DNA from 3 places in the Desulfopila inferna genome. Region 1 is predicted to be linked to each of the others. Evidence: riboswitches for the same ligand, from Rfam matches in the RefSeq annotation. Region 1 holds a riboswitch; each other region holds the start of a gene.
What was found. A riboswitch is a leader RNA that binds a small molecule or an ion and turns the genes downstream of it on or off. The one in region 1 is predicted to bind cobalamin.
Positions count from the first base shown of each region.

Region 1 (6,773 bases):
TCTGTGCTCCGAACAGGCGGATGCACGCATTGTTCACCAAGGTGATTTTGTCGTGACGGTTCAGGAATATAGCATCGGGAGAGTTCATGAAAAGGTTGCGGTAACGGATTTCCTGATCTATGAGCGCCTTCTGGGCACGCCGCCGGGACAGAGCATCGCTGATAACGCGGGCCAGGGTTTTAAGGGTTGCCAGATCTTCATCCGTATAACCTCCTTCACGATTGGCCACCGAAATCATCCCGGTCGTTTTATCGTTCAATTTCAAAGGAGCGGCCATAAAGCACTTCAGTTCAGGATGCCCGGGCGGAACTCCCTTGCTGTCCGGATGTGAGGCCGGATTGTTGGTAAGAAACCCACGACCTTTTTTAAAAACAGTGGCATAAAGACCTTCAAGATGCGGGAGCCGCCGTTTGTTTGTAGAGTCCTGCTGGTTGCCCAGGGAGCATTTTTCCCAGGTGGGGTTGGAAGCGGCGATATCCAGCAGATCATCAGAGCCGGTTTCACCGAGCAGAGAAAGAGGGCTTTCGGTGACCCTTTCGACAATCAAGAGACAGGTTTTTCCGAACTCCCTGTCGTCGGCATTCTTGACCACTGCGGCGAAAATACTGTTAATTCCGCTAATCAGTATATTTTGCCGTTGGATTGCTTTTTCGGACTGTCTTTGCTCGGTGATATTATGGAAGATACAATGGGTTTCACGGAATACCTGTTGTGGCCCCCTACTGATTTTTCCGTTTAATCCCACAAGAATTGTGGAGCCATCTTTTTTGACCATCTCGAATTCCACGCCGATGACCTCACCAACCGCTTTGAATTTCTGAAAGCTTTCCTTAAAATGAGTGACATAGTCCGGAGGAAGAAATTCTCCGAAATTGCGTCCTATCACTTCATCCTTAGAATAGCCGAGAGTATCGAGCCAGCTTTGATTGATTTCACTAATCGTGCCGTTTTCATCTAAAGACTGGTAAGGCAGTGGGGCTTCTTCGAACAGCAGTCGGAATTTTGTTTCCTGCTCGGCAAGGGATTTGAGATTTTCGTTGTTTTTTCTGACATTATCCAGCCAGATTTCAAGTTCCTGAGATTCCTGAAAATGAATTTCCGGTGGAATGTAATGGATATTTTGGAGGAACAATTCGTTGTTGTAAAAGAGAATCGGATGGGCACGGATAGCGGCTTTAATAACTTTCGCAGGATAGAGACTCTTGTCGTAGGCACATAAGGATTTAAAAGGAAAATGAGGAAAGAGCACTTCTTTGATGATATTTTCATATCGCATCAATTTGTCAGAAAGATTTTGGCTTCCAAGGCCAAAGGTGGCTTCGCCTACTACTCTCAGTGCCTTATATCCTTCTGAGACAGCCTGCTTGGTTTGTTCAATCCAGAATGCCTCAATCTTATTAGGATTGAACCCGTCTTTCTCGAAGTAAGACTCTTTTACATCGACAATCGAAAGACTTCCGATGGATATAAAATCCTCAACGTCGTACCCGAGAGATAAGAAGTCTTCGGCAATATAGGACTTTTGATAAGTATCGACAGCCATAAAACATTTTTCACGATCAAGCAAACCATCGAGTATGTATTGGGCGGCAACTTGGCGAAAATGTGCAAAATTATCAAAAATAATACAGGCATGCGAATGGCTCTTATCCAGAAGAGGGAAAGCTTTTTTGTGTTGTTGTGCCATGGCCTGTGTAAATACATTTGAGCATTTTGGGAGTGGTTTGCAATGAAGGCAGTCGTTCCACCTTTGAAGTTTCCAGAATCAACTTAAAAATAAAGTATGACAAAAATATTGTATTGCAAGGTAAGCAAATGGCAGAAGGACTAGACGAAAGAGGAAAAAAGGACACCTTTTAAAAGCTGCTGGAAAGAGATAGTTCTGGGTCTCATTCAATTGACCTAACCATACTTAATTGCCGCCAACATCGGATTTTTGTGTACACGGCTCATTTCTGTAGCTCTAAATTGGCCAACCTGAGCAAGGTATGAGTCATATTCTGTCAGCGCCGAGGGTTGCATCAGGAACTTACCATCTGGTGTTTCAGTCAAAATCCCCTTTTTTATTAGACTTTCAATCGCCGGGTTCGAAGGATCAAGCTTTATACCAGCAATAGCATAGTCGATAATAACATCGGCGATGGCGTCTTTTTCAACCATTGACAACTGTTTAAATGCCTGATGGAACTCAACTGTCCCACTTGGCACCCGCCCAACAAGCGACCTTGCCACAAAAACTTCTTGTGGCGTTCCCTCGTGGATTAACTGAGGGCGGTTCCAAAAACCAAACCTATTGAAGTATGTAGGTAATCCCACTAGCACACAGCCTTTGCTGCTAATGGATTCCAGCAAGGCTAATCCACTGTTGATCAGCGTCGTGCCTATCCGGCGTCCTTGATATTCCGGTAGCACAGATACCGGACCAAGGCCATGCCAGTTCGTTGTTCCATCGGAAATCGTAACGGATGAAAAGGCTATATGCCCAACAATCCGCCCATCAACCTCAGACACCAGCGATATGGTCAGTGCGTCATCGGCACGGAGATCATTAATGATAAAATGCTCTGTGTTTTGGCTGAAAGAATGATCTTCAAAAGCTGCCTGTGTAACCTCGTCGATCGCCTTAATGTCTGATGGTTTTTCGCTTCTGATAATCCAGTTACTATCTTTCATAAAAAATACTAACATGTTTTCAATCACTTGCGGGTTTTCAATCATTTTCGCCATCCCGGAGCTGCAGAGGCTTGCAAACAAAGGAGTAAACTCAAATCAAGTGCCAATGAGAATTGGTTTTAGCAGTTCACGGTACAAATGTTCTTCAAAACAGAAATTCACCATTGAAGAACGCATTAAGCCGAGAAAAAACTGGGATCCTGTGAGTGTGCTAAAAATCCATCGGAAAAATGATGTTTAGCTGCGTTTCTCATGAGAGTCGCCGATCTATCCCCAATCCAGACCGGCTGCATTTCGCGCACTTATTGCACTTCAATAAAAAAAGGACCTAGAGCAAAACTCTAGATCCTTATATGTTTTTTTGTGCTATTTCGTGGTCGGGGCGGTAGGATTCGAACCTACGACCTCCTGCTCCCAAGGCAGGCGCGCTAACCAGGCTGCGCTACGCCCCGATTTATGTGAAGGTGTTAATCTGAACCAAGGATATGTACACCATCAAATTTCATTATGCAAGGGATTTATAGATATTGTCCATTACTTTTCTCAGGGGTGCTGATTTCCTGGACAATATGCTGAAACCGGACTTTACCCCCGACATGGATTACCTGACTAACATATGGCTCCAAGACATATCAATTTCCCTACACACTTCTATCCTTTTTTCGGTTGACATCGCTGCGGAATTTCTCTATTCATTAAGAAGTTTTTCAGGTGCTCCATTGTGAGTTTAAGAGGGAATCCGGTGAAAATCCGGAACGGGCCCGCCGCTGTAACCGGGGATGAACGCTGCAACGAAGTCACTGTCTGCCTGGCAGATGGGAAGGCGCAGCAAGTAAAATGAACCGGGAGTCAGAAGACCTGTCTGAAGAAATGTTTGATATCTTCGTGGCTGAAAGGTATCGATTATTCGTGGAAAAATCAGGGTATCCCCGAATCAATGAATACATTGTATTGTAATTGGTTCGGGGATTTTTTTTATTTTCTACAAAGGATCACTTATGAAAAGATACCTTCTCCTCATTTTTGCGGGCCTGCTCCTTTTTCAAAGCGGTTTTCCAATTTCGATTAAAGCATCTGAAAAGGAGGCGGTTGAGTCTGCCCTGTACTGGCTGAATCTTGTCGATCAGGGACAATATGAGGAAAGCTGGGAAGCGGCAAGCTCGCTTTTCAGGAGGAATGTTACCCGGGAGCAGTGGAGGGTGGCGGTTCAGGGAGCCAGGGAATCGCTGGGTGATATGCTGACACGTGAATTGGCATCGACAGAGGCCCACGATACATTGCCCGGTGCCCCCGACGGCCGCTACCTGATCATCTTTTTCAACTCCTCTTTTGTAGAGAAAAAAGAGGGTCGTGAAACACTAACCCTGATGGTGGAAAATGATGAGACCTGGAGAGTGTCGGGGTACTTTATCAGGTAGTGTCTGTACAACTATACCAGGCACGGGAATGACATTTCATCACCATCACCACCAGGAGAAAATTATTATGCCCAGAAGAATTCAGATTGTTGTCATTTCCGCCGTTCTGTCGCTTATGCTGTTTATCCCGGCGTTGCCGAGCCAGGCCCGGGATGCGGAAAAGCAGGACAAGACAGCTATCGTGGTGGCCAGCTTCGGTACCACGGTTCCACGAGCAGTCGAAGCCATCAACAACATTGTAGATCGGGTCGAGAAGGCCTACCCGCAAACAGAGGTAAGGATTACCTTTACCTCCAACATAATCCGCTCAATCTGGCGCAAACGCCAGATTGAGGCGCAGCAGTGGCTGGATCAGGGCATCCCGGAAGACATCCTCTATGTAAAGAATATTATCTCCACCATCGGCGATCTGCGCGAGGAGGGGTATCGCAACATCATTGTGCAGCCTACCCACATGTTTTACATGGAACAGTCTCATGACCTGAACAGTTATGTCCGCGCCCTGGGCTCTATCGAGACCATGAAGGAGCGCTGGCGACCCTTTGACTCTGTGGTAATGGGCCGACCTGCCCTGGGAATGCCGGGAGCCCGCTACAATTATCACGAAGATGTGGCCGCCGCTGTCCAGACATTGGCCGCCGATGCCCAACTGGCAGCAAGCGAAGATGCAATCCTCGTCTATATGGGCCATGGCAATCAGCACTGGTCGACGGGAATCTACGCCGACACGCAGAGGGAGATGCGCCGCGCATACCCGGATGTGGAGACTTTCATCGGTGTTGTCGAAGGACATCCGTCCCTGCAGGATGTCCTCGATCAGCTCGACGCCACCACCAGGAAGAAAATCATCATCAAACCGTTCATGATCGTGGCGGGAGATCACGCCGTCAACGATATGGCCGGAGAAGATGGGGAGTCCTGGAAATCTGTACTGGAAAAGAGCGGCTACGAGGTGCAGCCTGTCTTGCAGGGCCTTGGATCTAATGATGCTTTTGCCGATATTTTCGTCGATCACATCAGGGATACAGCCAGAGACCATAATCTGGTTGTCCAGTAGGTTTTTTAACTGAATAGACAGCCGGCACTGAAGACGATGAGGCCGCTTGACGATGGCGGCGCTTTCTGGTAACACGTTCAGTAACTATAAATTGATAGGTTGTGCCGGCTGGTTCTGTTTTAGCCTGTCTGGAACCAGCTTTAACAGCTCATCCTGTGCGAATCGGGAACGGCCCCGCCGCTGTAAAAACCCAAAAGCAGATTCAAACTATAGGGCATTTATGTGAGCAAACGGGCATACGCCATCATCGCAGCATGTTTTTTCACCGTCTCTATTGCCTATTCCATTCGATACGGCTATGGCATGCTTTTGCCGGAAATGCTGCCGGCCCTGGGAATTTCCAAGACCCAGGCCGGCACGATTTTCGCCGTCTATTTCATTGTCTATACCATTTTCACACCAATTATGGGCACTCTGTCGGATCTGTTCAACTTCCGTCTTTTGCTCACGGTCTTTCCGGCCGTTCTGGGCCTGGGCGCCCTGATGATGGCCCAGGTCACAGGATTTGCTCAGGCATGTCTGTTTTTTTCAATTGCCGGTCTGGGCCATGCCGCCTGCTGGGCGCCGGTAGCTTCCCTGGTGCAGAAATGGGTGCCGGACAACAAGCGGGGAACAGCGTTGTCTGTTGTTTCGATCGGAATCGGCCTGGGTATTCCGTTGTGGAGCGGGCTGCTGCCGGTTCTGGTTTCTGGGTTCGGCTGGCGGACGGGCTGGATAAGCATGGGGGTTTTCGGTATGGCGGTAGCCGTGCTTAACCTGATTCTGGTGCGCAATCCGGAAGCAGTGGAAGAGCGCCTGGTTTCCGCGCACGAACGCATCATCTATGTGGGGATCATGTACAAAACCCTGCTCCGCAGCAGAGGATTCTGGATGGTCGGCATGTCGTACCTCCTGATCGGCTTCAATGTGCTTGTTCCTTTTACCTTTCTGCCGGTGTATGCCACCGAATCCCTGCATTTGGATTATGCCGTCTCCACCCGCTTTGTCGGAATCATCGCCCTCATGGGCGTCATCGGCCAATTGACCCTGGGGCCGCTTTCCGACCGAATAGGCAGAGGCAAGGTCATGATACTGTGCAGCAGTATCATGGGAACGGCCTGCCTGGGAATGGCGCTGGCGGGAACTGCAGGGACGCTTTACGCAGCAGCCGGCCTTTACGGGCTGGCCTATGGCGCAGTCTGGCCTATGTATGCGGCCGCGGCATCGGATTCCTTTCCCCGGAACCAGACGGGGAGCGTCGTCGGTCTGTGGACCGTCTTTTTAGGCCTCGGTTCCATCATATCTCCTGTAATTTGCGGGTGGACCATCGATATAACCGGCGTTTACACCTGGGCTTTTCTGCTGGGACTGCTTGCCGGATTCTTTTCCATCGGTTTCCTGATCGCCTATAGCAAAATCAGAGAATCGACCTCAGCATGACCTGATGCCCTCTCTTCATGAGCGGCCGGGAAAATTCTCCCGATCTTCCGGGACAATTAAAAGCCTTTTTTGTTCAGCCGGAATTTCCCGATGTGCAGGAGCTGTTTCAGCAACTATATCAGTGATGTCGCCGGAACCGCCAGCTCCATTGCCCCAGGTGAGTTCAGGCGGAAAAGATATTGCGCACAAAGCAGGAGATGAGGCTG
Region 1 covers NZ_JAFFQE010000002.1:300,978-307,750, forward strand. The annotation lists gene JWG88_RS05370 (PAS domain S-box protein) at 1-1,687, opposite strand, end outside; gene JWG88_RS05375 (GNAT family N-acetyltransferase) at 1,903-2,727, opposite strand; tRNA gene JWG88_RS05380 (tRNA-Pro) at 3,048-3,125, opposite strand; cobalamin riboswitch at 3,366-3,553, shown strand; gene JWG88_RS05385 (DUF4019 domain-containing protein) at 3,672-4,091, shown strand; gene JWG88_RS05390 (sirohydrochlorin cobaltochelatase) at 4,159-5,148, shown strand; gene JWG88_RS05395 (MFS transporter) at 5,371-6,567, shown strand.

Region 2 (6,773 bases), on a different contig from region 1:
ACGCTGAAGGTAATGCGCCCAGTGAGGCTGGGGAACAGACGGATACTCCGACCCAATAATTATCGTGCCGAAGTGGTGGAACTGGTAGACACGCTATCTTGAGGGGGTAGTGGCCCACGGTCGTGCGAGTTCGAGTCTCGCCTTCGGCACCATAATGTAGTACAAAGACTTCCACTCAAGTCTTTTCAACCCGCAACCGGTAACGGTTTGCGGGTTTTTTTTTACTTTTCCAAAAGACATCTCTTCACTTGGGTGGGGGTCGTAAAACAGGAGAATATTTCGCCAGGAAGCCGAAAAAACGGCTGCTTATCACCCATACAAAGGGCTTGTATCCACTCGGGCCTCTTCAAAGGAAGCCATGTCCCTCATCATCCGACAAGATAGTTCGATAAGATTCATGGTGATAGCTGCTCCTGTTCCCTCTCCCAGACGAAAATCCAGATCAAGTACAGGGTCAAGACCCATGAGATCAAGGGCCGCTTTTTGACCAACTTCAACAGACTTATGTCCTGCCACGAGATAATCTTTTACCTCAGGACAGATGAGATAAGCAAGGAGCCCTCCTGCAGTGGAAATAATCCCATCAAGTACAACGCAACAGCCTTCTGAGGCAGCCGCAAGAACAGCCCCACATATCCCGCCTAATTCGTAGCCACCAACTGCTTGTAACAGTTCCAGCGCATCTGTACTTCTGGGCTTATGCAAAGCAAGAGCTTTCTCCAGCACCTCTTTTTTCCTCAGCAGTCCTCTATCGTCAACACCGGTACCTCTACCGACAATTTCTTCAACACCCTTCCCTGTTGCCGCACATATTACTGCTGTGGCACTGCTGGTATTGCCAATACCCATTTCGCCGAGCCCCACAAGTTCACAAGGTTGTTTCTTTTGTTTTTCTAAAAAACAATCCATTCCATTTTCAATTGCACGAACAGCCTGTGAAGGGCTCATGGCTGTGGTTATGGCAAAGTTATTGGTTCCGCGGGCAACCTTTTTATCCATCAGTAAGGGATGTGCGCTAAAGCTGGCGTTCACTCCCATGTCGACCACAGCAAGTTCTATAGTATACTGCTTGCAAAAAACATTAATGGCGGCGCCACCCTTGAGAAAATTGTCAACCATTTGCACTGTTACTTTTGCAGGATAGGCGGAAACCCCTTCTTCCACGACTCCGTGATCCCCTGCGAAGACAAAGAGTCTTTTTATTTCAATTGAAGGGTTCAGGTTCTTTTGAATACAACTGAGCTGTACGGCAAGTTTTTCCAACTGCCCAAGGGCGCCTAAGGGTTTTGTTTTTAGATCCACCTTTTTCTGTGCCTGATTTTTGAGATGGCATGAAGTCGGCACAATTCTGTCCAGGATATCTGTTATTTTCGATGATTCATTTATACCCCGATGTACTCCATTAGCGGCACTGCCTTCGGCACCTCTCCGGATCACCTGCGCTGTAGCAGATCCACCTATTTTGACTATACATTTCAGATGCTTTCCATCCAGGATAGAGGGCAGTAAAGCCTCTACCTCATCCAGGGAAACAACCCGCTCAATAAGCAAAGAAAATGTATCCTGCAGTTGACCACAAATCCTGAGAGCCTCGACCATATCCGCTCTCTTCGGCCCATAACTTCCCAATAGGATGAGTTCCTTATAATGTATCAAATTCAAAAGATTGGTATCGATCTCCTGGTTTTTGCTTAAACCGCTGAAAAAGCCGAGACGTCCGCCCTTTCTCAGCTTGGTAATGCAAAGACTAAAGGCCACATGACTGGCACAGCAGTTCATGGCCAGGTCAAAATCAGCAGTCACTGTATCCTTACAGATTTCTATACTGTTTTTGAGCGCAAGATTGTCAAGCCTGGCAATTTTCTCCTGGCTCTGTTCGATGACAGTCACCGTACATCCCTTGTTTTTTAGCATGAAAGCGGCAATCATCCCCACCACTCCACCGCCATAGATTATGGCTCGCTCGCCTGACATGGGCCGCAACATGGAAAGAGCGTTTATAACGCAGCCAGCCGGTTCAGCAAAGGTTATCAACTCAGGAGTAAGACCTGATGGGGCAGGAATCAGGCTGTCTAGCGGTACCAGGACATGGCTGGCAAAGCCGCCATCTGAGTGGAAACCGATGATTTTCATTTCCTCACATAGGTTTTCCCGCCCGGACTCACAATAGGAACAGTTGCCGCAGGTCTGCCCTGGCCATACCGTATAGATTTTTCCTGTACTCTCATCAACACCGGCGATTTCATGACCTAATACCCTTGGCAGCAAAAGATCCCGGTGTCCCTGTTGCCACATCTTGGCATCTGTCCTGCACACACCACAACAGAGCACTTTTAAAAGCACATAACCTTCCCGCGCCTCTGGTAGCCCAACTTCCCCCAGAGCCATAGATCCGCATTTCTCCAGTGTCAGATTCATACACCTAAAGTTCCATAAAGGTTTCTTCAATTATTGTCAGTTTCATTAAGCGAACAAAGCTTACGCTAATAAGCATTTTTCTGCACTTTGCCTGCACTTCTTCAAGCTCCGCAAGGGGGAATACTGATGCTTTGTTCATTCCGCATCGCCGGAAATCGCCTTCGGCAAAACGAATGTAATCGTCGCCCACTTTGACGATGAGCAGTTCCGTTGTTTGCTGTGCAGCCTTCTCAACCATTAGCGTCACCCGCAAGTCAGGGCAGCTAGTTTTGCAAGTCCTGCATCTGCGTCTCGATTCTGCACCGACACCCACTGCTCCAGCGTCTCAAAGGCCCTGCCAGACAGCAGGATTTCCCTAGCCCTGGCAACTCCGTCCTGTATGCTGGAAACTTGATTTTGAACATAAAAAATCAAACTGCTATTTAAAATCACAGCATCATTTTGTGCGGTAGATCCTCTTCCGGCAAGGAGTTCACACATATTTTTTGCAGCGATATCCCGATTCTTTTCTGAAATCAGTAGTTCGGGTGCGTGCAAAGAAACACCCACTTCTTCCGGGACAAAAGATATTGGTTCAATCTTCCCCCCGCTTAAACGGGCCCCAACCGTCTCGCCGCAGACGGAAGCCTCATCCATGCCCTTGTCACTCCCGTCTATTGCTCCATATATAATAATCGCGTCACTGTAACCAATGGCCTGCATAACCTCTGCTACCGGCTGCAAAAGTGCTGGAGAATATACTCCTCGAACTGCAAATTTCGGAAGACCTGGGTGGGCAAGAGAGGCGGCAATATTGAGGGGAGAACCAAAACAGATTTGAGAAAGGATACGTCCAAGGGCCAGGGGATGGACCTGGGAACTCATGCCATTAAAAAGACCGATCCCCGCCTCGGTCACACTTTTTTTAACCAGATCAACACCACATTCCACATCGACTCCCAGCAGTTCGACCATATCAACCGTACCGCAGGATGAAGTGATAGCTCGAGCTCCATGTCTGGCGATCTTGACACCTCCCGCAGCCGCCACAAGCGAGGCAGCGGTACTGATGTTAAATGTCTTGAAGGTGTCCATGCCGGTACCGCAGTTATCGACAACGGCCAAACCTTCAAAATTCACTTTTACGGTGTCAAACTCGTATACTGCCTTCCAGCCGCCGGCAACCTCTTCTGCGGTTTCACCTTTTGCGGTAAGAGCGGCGAGAAATGCCCCTTGATGCATCTCGGAAACCTCGTTGGCAAGCACCATTCGAAACGCGTTGTAGGCACTCTCTTCTGAAAGGTTTTCTCCACGAATAAGCTGACCAATATACTGACCAAGTTTTTGATTCTTTTCCGTATCCACTGCATAACACCTCTGTGAAATAAAGTCTGGATACGAAAAACAGGCAGGAAGAGACAACTCTCCGTATCCGACATCATATGCATACAACCCAACATCCCGCTGTAAAAACCACAGGGGCATAAGGGAATGCATACCCAGATACAGAGAATCTCCAGTAGGTAAACTCTGATGATGGCTGAAACAACGCCACCATATCAGGCAGGCTTTCTGACTTACGAATTATTCTGCGAAATAACCGCCTTCCCGGATTTCCTCCAGTGACGAATCTTGATATGCTCAAGAGTTAAGACAGCAGGCTACTCTGTACTTAGTTATTGCAGGCTTCGTATACAGCAATGACTGGCTTGCGACGGATTCACACCGTCTTTCCTTTTAACATAGTGTGCACCTGATGAATTTCTTATACCATCTCAACTCAGAAATTCAATTGATTTCATGATCGCATCATTGCCCTCATATGAATACATGCGCAATGACAATGGACAAGGAATTTCTGCGAAAACGAAAGGAACCGGCTATCCCTCGATGAAATTCGCGAAGTGAGGAGCGAAATATGCCTGTGACTAACTTCATTCGAGCTGCTGGATTTGGAGTAGAGAAGCCTTAGCTTCCGTAAATGCTCATCTTTACCAGACCCTACCTGGCAGAAAATTATTGACATCCACTTCTATTTTCGTTAACCTCCTCTCCAACATAAAGGTAACGAAATGAATCCAAAAGATAAAATTTATAATCTGCTCAGAGATGCTGATGATGTCCTTTCCGGCGAAAGGATCAGTGAAGAACTGGGAACCAGCAGGGTCTCCGTCTGGAAACATATCCAGGGAATGGTTAAGTCCGGGATCCCTATTGTCTCCTCGCCAAAAGGATATCTCTTGAGTTCGGACCCCGACAGTCTGAATCCCCTTGAATTTGGTGACCGCAAGGATCAAATTCATCATTTCGGGGAAATACTTTCGACCATGAATGAAGCTATCAAGCTGGCCCAGCAAGGCTGCCCTGAATTTACCGTCGTTGTAGCCGAACGGCAGACGCAGGGACGCGGGCGCATGGAAAGAGTCTGGGCTTCAGCCGATGGAGGGTTGTATTTTACTCTTGTTCTGCGCCCAATCGTCCCTGTAATGCTGGCCGGTCTTGTTAATCTGGCAGCCGCAGTTGAGATGGCCGCACTTCTAGGCTCCTATGGTATTACGGCGTCTTTAAAGTGGCCTAACGATATCCTGGTCGGCACCCATAAAATTTGCGGGTTTCTCTCCCAGATGGAAAGTGAAGGCGATCTTCTCCGCCACTTAAATATCGGCATCGGTCTGAATGTAAACAATGATCCAAAAAAAGAAGAACCTTCAGCAGTTTCTTTGCGAGAACTGCTGGGCAGGCAGGTGCCGCGCAGAGAAATCCTGATAAATTTCCTGAACCGTTTCGAAAAGCGGCTTGAGAATTTTGATGCTGCTACGGTGATCGAGGACTGGAAGGCCGGTAACTCCACCATTGGCCAACACGTCAGAATTTCTACATTAAGAACTACAGTCGAGGGAGTTGCCATGGACATAAATGGCGACGGTGCTTTAATTCTGCAAATGGACGACGGCAGTCACCAAACGGTAGTACACGGCGATTGTTTCTACCAATAAAGGATATTCAATAAAGATGGACTCATCAACAGCACAATTGAAACCGATGGTATATGCATCACTCATGGCTACCCTTATAGCTGTGGGCTCCTACATCGCCATTCCGATCGGTCCAGTTCCCATTGTCATGCAAAACCTTTTTGTCATGCTGGCGGGCCTTCTGCTCGGCGGACGCTGGGGATTTACCAGTGTCGCGGTATATCTGCTGGCAGGAGCTATCGGTTTGCCGGTTTTTGCAGGCGGTACCGGAGGGATTGGTAAGTTTTTCGGACCGACGGGAGGCTATCTGGTGGGCTATGCCGCTGCGGTTTATGTCATCGGTATAATAAGCGAAAGAGGCAGGGATAGGGTCATTATCGATGTCCTTGCCATGCTGGTCGGCACAATCATCATCTATACCTTTGGCGTCTCATGGCTCAAAATAGTTACAGGCATGAGCGCATCCAAGGCCATAGCCGTTGGTATGTTACCTTTTATTCTGGGTGATGCCCTGAAGATCGCCGCAGCCATACCCATCGCCAGAGCTCTGAGACCGATTATAGCTGGTTCAGCAGGCCACCTGCATCCGGCAAAATAAAGCTATGGCCATCATTGAGACGTCCGTACTCTGTCATCGCTTCTCCGATGGCACCCTGGCTATCAACAATGTGTCCCTTACCTTGCGTAAGGGTGAATTTACTGTTATTGCCGGAGCAAACGGCTCTGGAAAAACGACTCTGCTGCGCCATTTCAACGGCCTTCTTTCTCCCGAGTCCGGTGAAGTCCATGTCAACGGCATCTCGGTCAAAAAGAATCCACAGGCTGCCAGACAAATGGTCGGCATGGTCTTCCAGGATGCCGACAGCCAGATAGTCGGGGATACCGTCTATGACGATGTAGCATTTGGCCCGGAAAACCTGCGGTTGTCCCGCAATGAGATTGACCGGCGCGTGGCCCGGTCCCTTGCCGACGTCAATCTTGCCGGGTTTGAGGACAAACGGCCGCACAATCTTTCCGGAGGCGAAAAGCGTCGTCTGGCCATAGCCGGTGTTCTGGCAATGGCACCGCAGGTGCTGTTAATGGACGAACCGTTTTCGAATCTGGATTATCCCGGCACATGCACTGTCTTATCCCATATCATTGATCTTCATAAGGCGGGCCATACGATAATCATAACCACTCACGACCTGGAAAAGGTGATAAGTGTCGCCCAAAGGTTGATTGTGATGGAGAAAGGACAGATAGTCGAAGATGGGCTGCCGGAGAATGTGATTCAGGGGATTGAACGATTCGGGGTTCGACCACCCTGCTCGGTTCAATTTGGCAAAGGAATTCAGCCATGGGTGAATTAGCGACAGTCGGTTTCACCCCGGGTAATTCATACCTGCACCGGCTGGACCC
Region 2 covers NZ_JAFFQE010000008.1:224,322-231,094, forward strand. The annotation lists gene secG (preprotein translocase subunit SecG) at 1-59, shown strand, start outside; tRNA gene JWG88_RS18475 (tRNA-Leu) at 67-152, shown strand; gene cobT (nicotinate-nucleotide--dimethylbenzimidazole phosphoribosyltransferase) at 310-2,418, opposite strand; gene JWG88_RS18485 (hypothetical protein) at 2,423-2,656, opposite strand; gene trpD (anthranilate phosphoribosyltransferase) at 2,662-3,762, opposite strand; cobalamin riboswitch at 3,943-4,169, opposite strand; gene JWG88_RS18495 (biotin--[acetyl-CoA-carboxylase] ligase) at 4,470-5,393, shown strand; gene JWG88_RS18500 (biotin transporter BioY) at 5,410-5,970, shown strand; gene JWG88_RS18505 (energy-coupling factor ABC transporter ATP-binding protein) at 5,975-6,724, shown strand; gene JWG88_RS18510 (energy-coupling factor transporter transmembrane component T family protein) at 6,712-6,773, shown strand, end outside.
Region 2: another riboswitch for cobalamin. It lies ahead of trpD (anthranilate phosphoribosyltransferase); the one in region 1 lies ahead of JWG88_RS05385 (DUF4019 domain-containing protein).

Region 3 (6,773 bases), on a different contig from region 1:
AATCTTCTTATTATCCGTTACAGCTGCTTTTGGTCTTATGGATGATTTATCAATTTCCTTTGGCGGTTGTGGAAGCGACTCAGGAGTGCTGTTGAACTGTTCTTCTACTTTTTCATTACTGAAATCATCGCTTTTATTTTTATCCAGGAGACTGACCTTTTTTTTTGCCTGCTTCGGTTTGATAATCTCATTGTGCTGTTTCGGTGGATCTTTCGGTTGCGTAATAACTTCTTCCGAAACAACAATTTCGGAAGTGATTGAACTGATCTCAATTTCAATCGGATTTCCACTGAGAACCGGTTTTAATATTTCCTGGTTTGGCAGGTCGAAACTTACCAAAAATCCATGCAGGACAATAGCGGCGATGGCTGGAAGAAAGAACCTTTTAATGCCCTCCATCTCTCTCCGCCTGCAATGATATCTGTGAAATTCCAGCCTTCTTGATACTGTCGAGCACCAGGAAAAGGCGCTGGTACTCAACCCGATTGTCCGCAAATACCTGCACTCCTTTTTCTTTTTCAGTCACAGATTTATTTTGGAGAATTTCAACCAGATTATGTAAATCTACCGGCTGCTTGTCTATATAAACAACCCCTTCCCGGGCAACCGATATAGCCATCCGGGGCCGATTGTCGACTTCCGCCATCGCTGACTTCGGAAGAGCAATCGGCATGGCGCGATGGACAGCCATCGACAACATGGCATAAATAAAGAACACCAGAAGCAAAAACACAATATCGATCAAAGGCAGCATTTCAATACGCGGTCCACGCTGCTTTTCAATGTTGAGTTTCACAAGTCGCCTCCATCTGGTGTATCTTGTGACAATTTTTCATAAACTATTTCAAGGCTTGTTGCGTACTGTTCCATGATGCGGGCAGCCTGTTCCACTTTTACATTAAAATAATTGTAGGGAACAACCGCCAATATGGCTATGCTGAGACCCGTAGCTGTGGTTATGAGGGCCTGGGCAATGCCTCCGGTAACGGCATGCGGATTATCAATCCCCTCTATCGCCAGCATATCAAAAGACAAAATTATGCCGATGACAGTGCCGAGAATTCCCAACAAAGGCGCTACCGTGATCATCGTATCGAGCACACCCATTCCACGTCGCATTTTCACTATCTCCTGTATCGCCGCGACCTCCATGGCTTTGGTCATGGAAAATTTCCTGTGTACGATGCCGCTTACTAAAACGCGTATGGCATAATCTTTGGATCCGATCGTTTTCTTTTTTACAAGTTCCCAGTCCCCTTCCTTGCTGATCTCAACCACCTCATTGATGAGTTCGGAATTATGTCGCCGGTTGAGAATTATCCAAAATAAGCCTCGCTCAATTATGATTGTCAATACACAAAGCGAACAGGCAAATAATGGATACATTACCGGCCCTCCCTTCAACATTGTCTCAAGCATCCATATCCTCCGCCGGTCAATCCGGCTGTTATCCGAAATCAGATATCAAAAGTAAGCCCAACTAAGAAATTAACTCCCGGTGCCGGTTGAATGCCCGGTTCTCCAAGAAAGTTTATCCCGCCATATTGGTAATAGTCCTCATCGAAAAGATTATTAACCGTCAGATAAGCAGAGCCTTTTTCAAACATATAAGCCAATTTGGCAGTCACATAGAAATAACCGTCCTGGTCGTCAACTACATTGGCGAAATCTGAAATAAAAGGTCGTTCACCGATATAGGATCCATCTATATTGAATCGAAAGTTCGTGAAAATATCGGCTTCCGCACCGGCTGTGAATTGATGGCGAGGCACATTGGGTATCTCCTTGCCGTCAAATGTTCCTCCATCGATTTCAGTGTCCCTGAGTGTATAACTGCCGTTAACTGATATTTTCGAAAATTGTTTACTTGCTTTCAGTTCAATACCCTGTCTTATGGTGTCGCCATTAAGGTTTTCATTGGCAAAGCTTACAGGGTTAAAAAATATTTCCCTCTCGGTATCCAGTCTGAAAAGGTTCACGCTGAAATTAATGTCCGGACCAAATTGAATGCGCGCACCAACTTCAAAATCATCGGTGGTCTGTGGCCGGAGCGTGGAATCGAAAGAATTGGTAAAGAAGCTGAACATTTCATCGAGTACCGGATATCTGAAACTCTTTGCATAACTGAAATATGCAGAACCGTTATCTGAAAATCTATAGGTCACCCCCCCATCATATATATCTTCATCCATGGTGACTTTGTCGGAGAGCCCGTCGGTAAATGATTCGAATTCGGCACGATCATGGCGGTAACCACCGGAAACCGCCACCTTGCTGTTGAGCGATACTTCTGCATTACCATAAACTCCCATATCTTCTTTCGAGAGTTCAAACGCTGCCGAAGATGGTGCGCCAAAAAAAACAGATTCGTTGCCGATATCCTCTTTACTCTTTCTATAATCAAATCCTGCAACCAGCTTTGAATCACGACCAAAGAATTTTTCATTTATAACAATTTGCGGAGAAAGAGCCACTGTATCAATCTCAGTTTCTGCGTTATATGTCCCGCCGACAAAGGAAAAAAATGCAGTATTTTCCTTCCTCCTGGTGGAACTTTCCATTTGAAAATAGCTCGTTTCAGTGAAGAAAACCTGCGGTACAATTTGTAAATGATAATCTTTGATATCGGAGAAATCTTCAGGTGTGGTACTTGCTCTCCGTGACACTCCACTCTCTAATTCACTCAGCAATAATGATCCTGGAACCTCTGTGTCGTCTTCATGATAGCTACTGGTAAGAGCGACGTTAAAACGGTCCGAAAAAAAATAGTCAAGATTCAAACCCATATCCCTGGCGTCTGTTCCACTATTGTCTCGATATCCGTCCGATGTTCGGTAGTTGGTGCTCAGTGCGTAACTTAGGCTTTCTGTTGAACCACTGACTGCCAGCCTGGATAGAATCGTGTCGTAACTCCCTGCAACCAGACCACCTGAAAAGAGGAGCTCTTCCCCCTTTTTGGTGATGATATTGATAACTCCACCAGCGGCGTTGTCTCCATATAAAACACTTCCCCTGCCGCCATGTATAATTTCAATCCGTTCAACTCTGTTTTTAGGAATAAGAGTCCAGTCTACACCACTCAAATCAGCTTGATTGATCCGACGGCCATCAATAAGCAACAAGGTGTTCAAAGCTGCCGTTTCACCAAACCCTCTTAGGTCAACCGTTATATTGCGGCCATTGCCGGTGATATCGTTCACTACTATCCCGGGAGTGATCCGCAAGAGTTCAGGAACCGTTTCTGCTGGTGATTTTGCGATTTCCTGCGCTGTAATGACAGTTACATTGGCAGGGACAGCGGCAATCTTTTCTTCCTGTCTCGAGGCGGTAACAACGACCTTATCCATTAATGGAACTTCATCTGCCGTTGCATGAACATTTCCACTTATGAACACACCCGATAGTGAAAGAGTTGTTGCTGCAGTCATGGTGAAAAAACTACCAAAACCAAGTGTTTTTTCCTTTAAGTCCGATCCCTTCAATCCCCCAATTTTTACTTTAAACATTGTCTTTCTCCTTGATTTACAACCTTCAATTGGGGCCCGGCGAAAAAAAAATCCCCGGACCAATTCAAGAATGAATGATCCGGGGATTACCCTTTTATCGCCTGATCCGACAGCAAAATATAGTCCGCGAAATTTGCTATCTATATATCTTTCAGGTAGGTCTTCTGACTTTTCCGCCCTCTATTTGACAGCCTTCCCATGATTGGAATCCAGCTTAATTTTTGGTTGGCTGGAATTTTAGCATCACAGTGGCATATGTTATCGAGAGGGTTCCTTTCTTCAAGGTAGAATCACAGCGGCGGGTCCGTTCCCGATTTTCACGGGATTCCCGATTAAGCCCTTAAAGGGCACCTGAAATTGATTTGCATCGTAGTAATGAAAAAAACGGATGTCAACAAATATCCGCTTACTAATATCCGCTCCTCTATAACGAATGGTAAGGGAAGAATCAATCTCTTTTTTAACCCAAAGGAGTGGAGGCTTTTTACCACAGATTCTCCAGGTTTTTTCCAAATTTCCCAGCCCTTGTATTCAGAAACTCTGAGGAGCATTTTTGAGAGCTTTACGAGCATTTTTTACTATTTTATGCTAGTTTCAGATTATATCCCAGTTGTGATTATACTTGAACTTTCCAGAGGCATTTTGAATTGTATGTATTGACTGCATTCGCTAGGCAATCGTGATTTATCTCTATTAAAATGGAATATAAAATAGAACCAATTCTTGAAGGCGTCGGTGGGGTGATTTCGGGCATGAAAGCGGAGTTGTCTCTTGACAATGTAACAGCGAAACTAAGGGGAAAGCAAAACCGAGCGGCACTTGTTGAAGCAGCTTCAAAAATATTATGTACTGCTCGAGGAATATGGTGCCCCCGAATCGTTTATCGTTGGGTAGATGTCGTGCTGCAGGACAATGACACCCTACAGTTGTGTTGTAATCAATCAATGCACAAAATCAAACTTTCGTTGGGCTTTTCTGGCAAATTTTTACATCAAGCATCCAGAGCGCTTATAGGAGTTTACACAGTTGGTCAAGCTCTGGAGGAGGCAAGTGCCCAAGCATCCAGAAAAAGGCGGGTGCTGGACGCCTACTTGTATGATATTGTCAGTCTTACACTACTGGATCAGTTAAAGTACTCCGTGAACGAGATTGTCGAGTTGTACGCCCAAAAACGTGGCTGGGGAGTAAGCCCCTTTCTCAGTCCGGGATCGGTCCATGGTTGGGAGTTGGAGGATCAAGCGAATCTCTGCTCAATGCTACCGCTTGACATGATCGATGTCAGGCTGCAAGAGAATAACACGCTTATGCCGTTTAAAAGTATTTCCTTTTTAATCGGCACAGGGCCGGGATATCAAGTGAAGAAAGTCAGGGCTACCTGTGAAGTCTGTTCAAAAAGAGAGGCTTGCGAGATGCAAACAAAGGAATAAATGTCCAATCATAATATTAAAATTTTTCCCCATGGGCTAAATATACAAATTGCAGGTGGAGACAGGCTCTTGGACAGTTTGATTGAACATTCTGTTTTTCTGCGTTCCGATTGTGGTGGTAAAGGGGGCTGTGGCAAATGCCTGATCAAGATAAAACATTGCGATGGGACTCAAAAGACAACAGAGGCTTGTCAGGTGACAGTTTCCGAAGATCTCTCCATAGAAATCCCGGTAGCATCTCTGCTCTCTTCCCATATTATCGAAAAAGCTCCGGCGAATTTTCCACCTTCCTTTAGCCAATCCTTCAATAAAACGAAACAACACCGACCTTCATATGGTATCGCTGTGGATATTGGCACAACGACTGTTGCACTCTATCTCTGCAATATGAACTCAGGAAAAGTTTTGTCCTCGGTGTCGGTGGGAAATCCCCAAACAATTTTTGGCGATGATGTAATGAGTCGTATCGGAATGGTAGCAAAAGGCAAGGATAATCTTACAAAATTACAAAGAGTTATCATCAAAACCATAGAATGGGGCTGTCAGAGGCTGGCAAAGTTCCAGAAAATTAAGGTCTCTTCGCTCGAAAAGGTTGTAGCCGTTGGTAATCCAGCCATGATCCATCTTTTCTTAGGTGTTGACCCATCGTCCATTAGTGTGGCTCCCTATAGACCTGCATTTTTCGAGGCCCGATGTGAACAGGGAATAAAACTGGGATTTGAGGAGTTGGCTTGTCCTGTTCACACCCTCCCTCAGATTTCTGGTTTTCTTGGTGGAGACATCTTAGCCGCTGCTATTGCGGCAGAGCTGGGGCAACGCCAGACTGGAACGTTGTTGATTGATATCGGGACCAATGGAGAACTCATCTATAAAGGGAAAAATGGGTTCTATGCTACCTCCTGCGCAACAGGACCAGCCTTTGAAGGAGCAACTCTGTTTTGTGGAATGCATGCAATTCCGGGTGCCATAGATAAAATCATTCTTGCCGAAGCAACGGAGTTTCCTGAGTATAGGGTGATTCAGTCATCCGATAAAAAAACATCTTCATTACCTGTTGGTCTTTGTGGTTCCGGGGTGATCAGTGCGACTGCTGCCTTATACCGGACAGGAATCATTGATTCAGGTGGTGCTATGGCGATTAATGAGAACATTGTTTCACTGCAACAAGAAGATTCAGGCACAAGAAAGTATGTTATTGCTGCAATAGTAGAAGGAAAAGCTGGGCAGAATAAAGAAGTATTTATCGATCAGAAAGATATCCGTTCAATCCAACTTGGGAAGGCTGCCCTTATTACCGGCATCGAATTTTTATTAAAAATGGAAGAAGAGGTCAGCCCAGATAACATTGTTGTTGGTGGTGCATTTGGCTCATACTTGGACAAAAAAGATATGATGACTTTGGGCATGATCCCCCAAGTTCCCGAGGAGAAAATAGAAATCGCTGGAAATCTTGCCGGTGCAGGTGCGGTGATGGCTCTTTGCAATAACCGGTACCAAAAATTAGCACAAAAAATGGCAGATGAAATTGAGGTGGTTGACCTTGCAAAAAATATCGAGTTCCAACAATCGTTTATTGCCAACCTCAGGTTCCCGGGGCTACTTTAAAAAATGACCAGAATTGCAAAAAGGTCCCTGCTTCGGAGCAATGGCGATTTATCAAAAGATCGTCAGCCCCCTGTGTCAATAATCCTTGCAGATGCAACTCCTTGCGGCTTGCAACGCATGCCGCAAGAAGATTAAAACATTAAAAATCCATCCTGGGATTCAGCCTCACTTCGAAGCCAACACAGGGTAAACAGGTTCAGCTTTACCAATCATGGCCGGCATTGGCTTTTCCAGC
Region 3 covers NZ_JAFFQE010000003.1:260,577-267,349, forward strand. The annotation lists gene JWG88_RS09400 (energy transducer TonB) at 1-399, opposite strand, end outside; gene JWG88_RS09405 (biopolymer transporter ExbD) at 386-796, opposite strand; gene JWG88_RS09410 (MotA/TolQ/ExbB proton channel family protein) at 793-1,419, opposite strand; gene JWG88_RS09415 (TonB-dependent receptor) at 1,458-3,506, opposite strand; cobalamin riboswitch at 3,644-3,876, opposite strand; gene JWG88_RS09420 (hypothetical protein) at 4,205-4,933, shown strand; gene JWG88_RS09425 (ASKHA domain-containing protein) at 5,003-6,538, shown strand; gene JWG88_RS09430 (hydroxymethylglutaryl-CoA lyase) at 6,704-6,773, opposite strand, start outside.
Region 3: another riboswitch for cobalamin. It lies ahead of JWG88_RS09415 (TonB-dependent receptor); the one in region 1 lies ahead of JWG88_RS05385 (DUF4019 domain-containing protein).